2 regions of the Kribbella sp. NPDC043289 genome follow, and region 1 is predicted to be linked to the other one. Evidence: riboswitches for the same ligand, from Rfam matches in the RefSeq annotation. Region 1 holds a riboswitch; the other holds the start of a gene.

Evidence for each region. A riboswitch is a leader RNA that binds a small molecule or an ion and turns the genes downstream of it on or off. The one in region 1 is predicted to bind ZMP and ZTP.
Region 2: linked by a shared signal. The riboswitch ahead of AC0662_RS05495 (bifunctional 5,10-methylenetetrahydrofolate dehydrogenase/5,10-methenyltetrahydrofolate cyclohydrolase) and the one ahead of AC0662_RS09255 (glycine hydroxymethyltransferase) in region 1 are both predicted to bind ZMP and ZTP.

What each region holds. Positions count from the first base shown of each region.
Region 1 covers NZ_JBWKCB010000001.1:1,954,013-1,958,492, reverse strand. The annotation lists gene AC0662_RS09265 (GbsR/MarR family transcriptional regulator) at 1-248, opposite strand, end outside; gene AC0662_RS09260 (DHA2 family efflux MFS transporter permease subunit) at 312-1,862, shown strand; gene AC0662_RS09255 (glycine hydroxymethyltransferase) at 1,866-3,332, opposite strand; ZMP/ZTP riboswitch at 3,359-3,441, opposite strand; gene AC0662_RS09250 (acyl-CoA dehydrogenase family protein) at 3,439-4,480, opposite strand, start outside.
Region 2 covers NZ_JBWKCB010000001.1:1,166,750-1,171,229, forward strand. The annotation lists gene prcB (proteasome subunit beta) at 1-232, shown strand, start outside; gene prcA (proteasome subunit alpha) at 272-1,132, shown strand; gene AC0662_RS05485 (NUDIX hydrolase) at 1,129-1,737, shown strand; gene AC0662_RS05490 (nitroreductase family deazaflavin-dependent oxidoreductase) at 1,751-2,173, shown strand; ZMP/ZTP riboswitch at 2,197-2,281, shown strand; gene AC0662_RS05495 (bifunctional 5,10-methylenetetrahydrofolate dehydrogenase/5,10-methenyltetrahydrofolate cyclohydrolase) at 2,309-3,169, shown strand; gene aroH (chorismate mutase) at 3,201-3,569, shown strand; gene AC0662_RS05505 (prephenate dehydrogenase) at 3,566-4,480, shown strand, end outside.

The DNA.
Region 1 (4,480 bases):
CGGGACCCCGGCAGCCGCTCCCGCGAGATGAACGAGACCTGCAGCAGCTGGCGGACCGCACCCGAGACGGCGGGCTGGCTGATCTTCAGCCGGTCGGCGAGTTCCGCGGCGGTCATCGTGCCGTTCGGGCTGACCAGCATCGCGCCCATCACCCGCGCGGACATCGTCGGTACGCCGCTGTTCGCCAGCACCCCGGCGAACCGCTCGACGAACTGACTGATCTCTTCCGGACTCGGTGCGGACGCCATGGTTGAAGCTTACAGTAATTTGATTTATCGCAACTATCACAAACTTCTGATACTTTGCATCCCATGACCACGACCACCGACACCTCCACGCCGACGCTCACCGGCGCCCGCCGCTTCGGTGTCCTCATCGCACTCTGTCTCGCCGTCCTCGTCCTCGGCCTCGACACCACCGTGCTGAACGTCGCGCTGCCGACGCTCGCCCAGGACCTGGACGCCTCGACCAGCCAGCTGCAGTGGATGGCGAACAGCTACAACCTCGTGCTCGCCGCGCTGCTCCTGCCGGCCGGTCTGCTCGGCGACCGGTTCGGCCGCCGGAAGATCATTGCGATCGCGCTCAGCCTGTTCGGGCTCGCGTCGCTCGCCTGCGCGCTGTCCGACTCGGCCGGGGCGTTGATCGCCTCCCGGGCGTTCCTCGGGATCGGCGCCGCCATGATCGTCCCGGTCGCGCTGTCGCTGATTACCGTGCTGTTCCGCACCGAGGTGGACCGGAAGAAGGCGATCGGCTTCTTCGTCGTTGCCAACAGCATCGGTATGCCGCTCGGCCCGATCGTCGGCGGATTGCTCCTCGACCACGCCGGCTGGCAGTGGATCTTCGTGATCAACGTCCCGATCGCCTTCCTAGCCGCGCTCGCGGTGACGGTGCTCGTCCCGGAGAGCCGGAGCGCGAACCGGCCAGCGATCGACTGGCTCGGGATCCTGCTGTCCAGTGCCGGACTGGCCGCGCTCGTGTACGGCGTGACGAAGGCCGGTGAGACCTCGTGGACGAGTGGCGTGACGCTGCTGTTCCTCGCGCTGGCCGTCGTCCTGATCGCCGGGTTCCTGATCTGGCAGCGGCGGAACAGTGCGCCGTTGATCGAGCTGCGGTTGTTCCACGAGCGCGTGTTCACCGGGGGCGCCGTACTGCTGACAGTGTCGGTGTTCGCGATCTTCGGGTTGCTGTTCACGATGCCGCAGTACTTCCAGGGCATCAACGGGTCGGACGCGTTGCACACCGGGCTGAAGCTGCTGCCGTTCATCGGTGGCATGACGATCGGTGCGAAGCTCGCCGAGCCGGTGGAGGCGCGGGTCGGGACCCGGTTGGTCGTGATGGCCGGCTTCGTGGTGATGGCGGTCGGGTTCGTGCTCGGGGCCTTCACCGATCTCGGCACCGGGTACGGGTACACGGCGATCTGGTTCGTGGTGGTCGGGTTCGGCCTCGGCTGCTCGATGCCGCAGGCAATGAACGCGGCGCTCGGCGTCCTCGACCCGGAGCGGGCCGGCACCGGGTCAGGTCTGCTGCAGGCCTTCCGGCAGGTCGGTGGCACGGTCGGCGTCGCCGTCCTCGGGACCGTGCTGAACTCGGTCTACCGCACCAACGTCGACACCACAGGACTCCCGGCGCAGGCTGCTGATGCGGTGCAGAAGAGTCTCGGCGGTGGGCTTGCAGTCGCGACCAAGACTGGCTCCGCGGGGCTGCTGAACGACGTACGCGATGCCTTCATGACCAGCTTGAACACCACGATGTGGGTGTCCGGCGGGATCGCAGTCGTCGGCGCGATTCTCGCCGCCGTACTGATGCCGAAGAGAGCTGCCCGCCCTCAGCAGAGCGAGAGCGGGCAGGCAGTCATCAGTTGAGGGTCAGTTGAGCTCGAGGCCCGGGTACAGCGGGAACTTGTCGAGCATCTCGGCCGAGGCGGCCTTGGTCTTGTCGGCGACCCCGTCGGCCAGCACGTACTTCGCCTTCGACGGAGCACCGGCGGCCGTGGTGGTCGGCGTGGTCGCGGACAGCACGTCCACGATCAGCTCGGCCACCCGGTCGAACTCGTCGCCGCCGAACCCGCGGGTGGTGAGCGCCGGCGTACCGATCCGGACGCCGGAGGTGTACCAGGCGCCGTTCGGGTCCCGCGGTACGGCGTTCCGGTTGGTCACGATGCCCGCGTCGAGCAGCGCCGACTCGGCCTGCCGGCCGGTGATGCCGTACGACGAGACGTCCAGCAGCACCAGGTGGTTCTCGGTCCCGTCGGTCACCAGCTTCACGCCGCGCTTCATCAGCCCCTCGGCCAGCGTGACCGCGTTGTCGGCGACCGCCTGCGCGTACTGCTGGAACGCGGGCTGCCGCGCTTCGGCCAGCGCGACCGCCTTCGCGGCCATCGTCTGGCTGAGCGGACCACCGAGGACCATCGGGCAGCCGCGGTCGACGGACTCGGCGTACTCCGGCTGGCAGAGCACCATGCCGCCGCGCGGGCCGCGCAGCGACTTGTGCGTGGTCGTGGTGGTGACGTGCGCGTGCGGGATCGGGTCGAAGTCGTCGGTGAAGACCTTGCCCGCGACCAGACCGGCGAAGTGCGCCATGTCGACCATCAGCGTGGCGCCGACCTCGTCCGCGATCTCGCGCATCTTCGCGAAGTTCACCTTGCGCGGGTACGCCGAGTAGCCGGCGATCAGGATCAGCGGCTTGAACTCACGCGCCGCCGCGGCGACCGCGTCGTAGTCGAGCAGACCGGTCTCCGGGTCGGTGCCGTACGAGTGCTGGTTGAACATCTTGCCGGAGATGTTCGGCCGGAACCCGTGCGTGAGGTGACCGCCGGCGTCCAGCGACATACCGAGCATCTTCTGGTCGCCGAGCGCCTTGCGGAGCTTGGTCCAGTCCTCGTCGGTCAGGTCGTTGACGTGCTTCGCGCCCGCCTCGGCCAGCGCCGGGGACTCGATCCGCTGCGCCAGGATCGCCCAGAAGGCGACCAGGTTCGCGTCGATGCCGGAGTGCGGCTGGACGTACGCGTGCGGTGCGCCGAACAGCGCCGTCGCGTGATCCGCGGCGGTCTGCTCGACGGTGTCGACGTTCTGGCAGCCCGCGTAGAAGCGGTGCCCGATGGTGCCCTCGGCGTACTTGTCCGACAGCCAGTTGCCCATCGTCAGCAAGGTGGCGGGGGAGGCGTAGTTCTCGCTCGCGATCAGCTTCAGCGAGGAGCGCTGGTCGGCCAGCTCGGACCGGATCGCGCCGGCGATGGTCGGCTCGACCGCGGCGATCACCTGCAGCGCGTTGTTGTACGCTGCCGACGCGGCGGCGGCGTCGAAGGACGCGGTGTTGTCGGTGGGTTGAGGCATCGTTGTCTCTCCTGCTTGCAGTGGGTCGAAGGCACCCAGGCGCACGGTGCCGACGGGTTTCGCTCCCCGGTGGTTCTCCACCTTCAGCGCGCCAGTCGCGACGCGTTCACCCTATCGCGCGCGTGACGATCTGCTCGAACGGCGTCGTCCGCGGCAACGTGCCGAACACACCACCCCAGTCGTTGGCCAGCCGCGCCGCGACGAACGCGTCCGCGACCGCGGGTGTCGAGTGCCGGATCAGCAGCGAAGCCTGCAGGCACAGCGCCATCTGGGCGGCCAGCCGACGTGCACCGGCTTCGGCGTTCTCGAGGTCGGCAAGCGCTTGCAGCACGTCGTTCACCGCCGCGTCCAGCCGCGCGTCGGCTCCTTGCGCGGCGCCGACCTCGAGCAGCCAGGCGTCGAACGACTCGGGCCGGCGGAGCGCCCGCAGTACGTCGAGCGCGTTGACGTTGCCCGAACCCTCCCAGATGGAGTTGAGCGGCGACTCCCGATAGAGCAGCGGGAGGCCCGACTCCTCGACGTACCCGTTGCCGCCGAGGCACTCGAGCGCCTCGGCCACCATGAACGGCGTCCGCTTGCACACCCAGAACTTCGCCAACGGCAACGCGATCCGCCGGAAGGCGCGCTCCTGCTCGTCGCCGCCGAGAGAAGCATCGACTGCCGCGGCGAGACGCATGCCGAGCGCTGTGGCTGCTTCGCTCTCGATCGCCAGGTCCGCGAGCACGTTCTGCATCGCGGGTTTGTCGGCGAGCAACCCACCGAACGCACTCCGGTGCTGCGTGTGCCAAATCGCCTCGACGAGCGCCCGCCGCTGGAGCGCGGACGAGCCGAGTACGCAGTCCAGCCGGGTCGCCGCGACCATCTCGATGATCGTCCGGACACCGGCACCCTCGTCACCCAGGCGGTACCCGACGGTGCCGTGAAGCTCGACCTCGCTGGACGCGTTCGACCGGTTGCCGAGCTTGTCCTTGAGCCGCTGCAGCGCGAACGGGTTCCGGTTGCCGTCGGCAAGAACCCGCGGTACGACGAAGCAGCTCAGCCCCTCAGGCGCCTGGGCGAGCACCAGGAAGACGTCCACCTGCGGCGCCGAGCAGAACCACTTGTGCCCGTTGAGCTGATACTCGCCGTCGGCACCGGTCGGCGTCGCG
Region 2 (4,480 bases), 790 kb from region 1:
GTCCGAGATCGACTGCGTGACGGTGACGATCCAGTCCCTGATCGACGCGGCCGACGACGACTCGGCGACCGGTGGCCCGGACATGCTCCGGCGGATCTTCCCGGTGGTCGGCGTGGTCACCGCGGACGGCTACCGGCGACTGCCGGAGGACGAGGTCGCGGGGCTCGTCGACGCGGCCTGGAGCCAGCGGCACCTGCGGCCAGACGGTCCGGCCGCGGCGTCCCTGACCTGACGCTGTCTTGTCCCCCCGACCGAACTGACAGAGGATTCGATGAGCGTTCCCTTCTACGTCTCGCCCGAGCAGCTGATGCGGGACCGGGCGGATTTCGCCCGGAAAGGCATCGCCAAGGGCCGCAGCGCGATCGCGCTGCAATATGCCGACGGCATCCTGTTCGTCGCGGAGAACCGCTCGCCCGCCCTGCACAAGGTGGCCGAGATCTACGACCGGATGGCCTTCGCGGCCGTCGGCCGGTACAACGAGTTCGAGAACCTGCGGATCGCCGGCGTGCGGCTGGCCGACATGCGTGGGTACTCCTACGACCGGCGGGACGTCACCGGCCGGGCGCTGGCCAACGCGTACGCGCAGACCCTCGGCGCGATCTTCTCCTCTGGCGGTGAGAAGCCGCTCGAGGTCGAGATCCTGGTCGCCGAGGTCGGCTCCTCGACGGCCGAGGACCAGATCTACCGGCTCACCTACGACGGCTCGATCGCGGACGTCCGCGGGTACGCCGTGATGGGTGGTCCGGCCGACCAGGTCGCGGAGTACATCGGCGAGCACTACACCGACGGCATCTCGCTGGCCGGCGCGCTCCGGCTCGCGGTGGACGCGCTCGGCCACGACGGCACCGAGGTCCGGGCGCTGACCCCGGACCAGCTCGAGGTCGCCGTCCTGGACCGGAGCAGGTCCCAGGTGCGGAAGTTCAAGCGAATGACCGAGGAGACCCTCGAGCGGATTCTGTCCGAGTCCCGGCCGGCTGAGGACGCGGCCGGCTCCACGGACTCGGAGGACGGCGAGTCCGCCAAGGCCGAGGACACCACGTCGGCTGAGGGGGACGACACCCCGGTCGCGCCGCCGTCGGACGACGTACCGGTGGCTCCGCCGGACAACTCCGACGACGACCGTCCGCTGTGACGGATCAGCACGAGAACTCAGCCGTCACGGACACCGTGGCGGCTGAGTTGTCTCGGCCCGCCGACCCGGCGCCGTGGGAGTTGCTGGGGGAAGAGAAGGGCTTCCAGCGCTTCCTGAGCGTGCGCCTGCGCACGTACCGGATGCCGGACGGTCGCGAGGTCGAGTGGGACGTGCTCGGTCCGGAGGCCGGGGTGGCGTCCGGGGTGACCGTGCTGCCGCTGACGCCGGACGGGCGGATCGTCACGATCCGGATGTTCCGCGCCGGCCCGGACAGCGTCGTCACCAACCTGCCCGGTGGCCTGGTGGAGCCCGGGGAGGAAGTGGCCGTCGCCGGTGCCCGAGAGCTCGAGGAGGAGACCGGGTACACCTGCGAGACGCTCGACGTGGTCGGCTGGCAGTGGTCCGGTGCGTCGTCGACGTTCCGCAAGTACGTCGCGATCGCGCGCGGTTGCCGTCCCGACGGGAAGCAGCAGCTGGACGAAGCGGAGGACTGCGTGCCGGTCGAGCTGTCCGTGGACGCGTTCCGTGCCGAATTGCGGATGCCCGGTGCCATGACCGGAATCGATGCCGCCTATCTCGCGTTGGACCACGCAGGACTTCTCTGAAAGGGACCTTGATATGAGCGACTGGAACGCGAACGTCATCGCGGAGTTCCGGGAGAACGAAGGCAGGGTCGGCGGGCCGTTCGAGGGCGCCCCGATGGTCCTGCTGCACCACCGTGGCCGCAAGAGCGGCGAGGAGTACATCGCCCCGACGATGTACCTGCAGAACGAGACCGACCCGAACGTCGTCTACGTGTTCGCGAGCAAGGGCGGAGCCCCCACGAACCCGGACTGGTACCGCAACCTGATCGCCGCCGGCGACGGCACCGTCGAGATCGGGACCGAGACGTTCGACGTGAAGGTCAGTGAAGTGACCGGCGAGGAGCGCGACCGCATCTACGCCGAGCAGGCGCGCCGCTACCCGGGCTTCGCCGACTACGAGCGGCGTACCGCTGGTGTCCGCACCATTCCGGTGCTGGAGCTCAGCCGCGCGGCGTGACGGCCGACCGGGTCGGTATCCTGAGGGCGGACCGCGACTGGCGCTGAGGTGGACGACCACCGGGGAACGGTCTGCCATCCGGCTTCGCCGCGCGCCTGGGCACTTGTGAACTGACGCCCAGAGGAGTGCGCACAGATGACTGCTGACCTGATGATCGGGACCGACCTGGCGGCCGAGATGGTGGCCAAGGCGGCCGAGCGGGCCCACGCGTTGCAGGAGCGGACCGGTGTGCAGCCGTGTCTCGCGACCGTCCTGGTGGGAGACGATCCCGCGTCGGCGACGTACGTGCGGATGAAGCAGAACCGGTCGAAGAAGGCAGGGATCGCGTCCCGGAGCATCGTGCTGCCGGCCGAGACCACCACCGACGAGCTGGTCGCCGAGATCGCGAAGCTCTCCGCGGACACGGCGGTGCACGGGATCCTGCTGCAGCACCCGGTGCCCGCGCAGATCGACGAGCGGGCCGCGTTCGAGGCGATCGATCCGGGCAAGGACGTCGACGGCGTGACGATGCGGTCGTTCGCCGCGATGGCGTTCGGCGACCCGGGATTCCGGTCCGCGACCCCCGGCGGGATCATGCGGTTGCTCGAGGCGTACGACGTACCGCTCGAAGGGGCGCATGCGGTGGTGATCGGTCGCAGCCCGATCCTCGGGAAGCCGGCCGGGATGTTGCTGCTGGCATCGAACGCCACGGTGACCTACGCGCACTCCCGGACCCGCGACCTGCCGGAACTGGTGCGGACCGCCGATGTGCTGATCGCCGCGGTCGGGAAGCCGAACTTCGTCCGTGGTGACTGGCTGAAGCCGGGCGCCGTCGTGGTCGACGCCGGCTACAACGAGGGCAATGTCGGCGACGTGCATTTCGAGGTAGCGGCGCAGGTGGCCCGGCTGATCACACCGGTTCCAGGCGGTGTCGGACCGATGACGATCGCGCTGCTGCTGGAGCAGACGGTCGACGCCGCTGAGACGGCTGTCCGCGCTTTGACTACATTGGCCTAAGGTTTGGGGCAGACGACCAAGGAGGCGAGACGTGGCGGTACGGGCGATCCGGGGTGCCACCCAACTGGACGTGGACGAGCGTGAGCATCTGCTCGAGCGGTCCGCGGAGCTGGTGAAGGCGGTCCTGGAGGCGAACGATCTGGAGAACGAGGATCTGATCAGCATCCTGTTCACCGTCACGTCGGACCTGCGGTCGGAGTTTCCCGCCGTCGCGGGGCGGCAGATCGGGCTGACCGACGTACCGCTGATGTGCATGCAGGAGATCCCGGTCCCGCACGCGCTACCGCGGGTGGTCCGGCTGATGCTGCACACCGAGACCCCGCGGTCGCGAGACAAGATCCAGCACGTCTACCTCCACGGCGCGGTCGCTCTCCGTCCAGACCTGACCGGCGCCCAGTGAGTGAGCTCCGCGGCCCGGTCCGCGTCGTCGGCACCGGGCTGATCGGTACGTCGATCGGTCTCGCGCTCGCGCGGCTCGGGGTGGTCGTGGAGCTCGTCGACGGGAACGCGGACAACGCGCTGATGGCCGAGCGGATCGGGGCCGGCTCGCGACGGGTCGACATCGAGCCGCAGCTGGTCGTGGTCGCCGTGCCGCCGGATCACGTCGGTGCGGTGATCGCCGAGCAGCTCGTGCAGACCGAACGGTCGGGCGCGGTCGTCACCGATGCGGCCAGCGTGAAGTCCAAGCCGCTCGCCGACGCTCGCCGCCTGACCGGCGACCTCAGCCGGTACGTCGGCAGTCACCCGATGGCCGGCTCCGAACGGAACGGTCCGCTGGCCGGACGTGCTGACCTGTTCGACGGCGCGACCTGGGCGATCACGCCGCACGACACCAGCGACCCCGAAGCGGTCGACCTCGTCCGGCGACTGGCCGAAGCAGCCGGCGCCCGGACCGTCGAGATGTCCGTCGAGGACCACGACCTCGGTGTCGCCCGGGTGTCGCATCTGCCGCACCTGATGTCCGCACTCGCCGCCGGCACCCTCGCGAACGCGCCGTCGTCGCACCTGGAGCTGTCCGGCCAGGGCGTCCGCGACGTCACCCGGATCGCGGCCGGCGACCCGGCGCTGTGGACCCAGATCGTGTCCGCGAACTCGACCGCGCTCAGCGGCCTGCTGGAACAGATCCGCGGCGAGCTCGACCGGCTTCTCGTTGCTCTCGGCAAGGAAGAGGCGGGCGACGAACTGACCGCCATCCTCGGCCAGGGCGTGTCCGGCGCGGTCCGCGTCCCGGGCAAGCACGGTACGCCGCACATCGACCTGGTGACCGTCCTGGTCACGATCCCCGACCGCCCCGGCCAGCTGGCCCGGCTG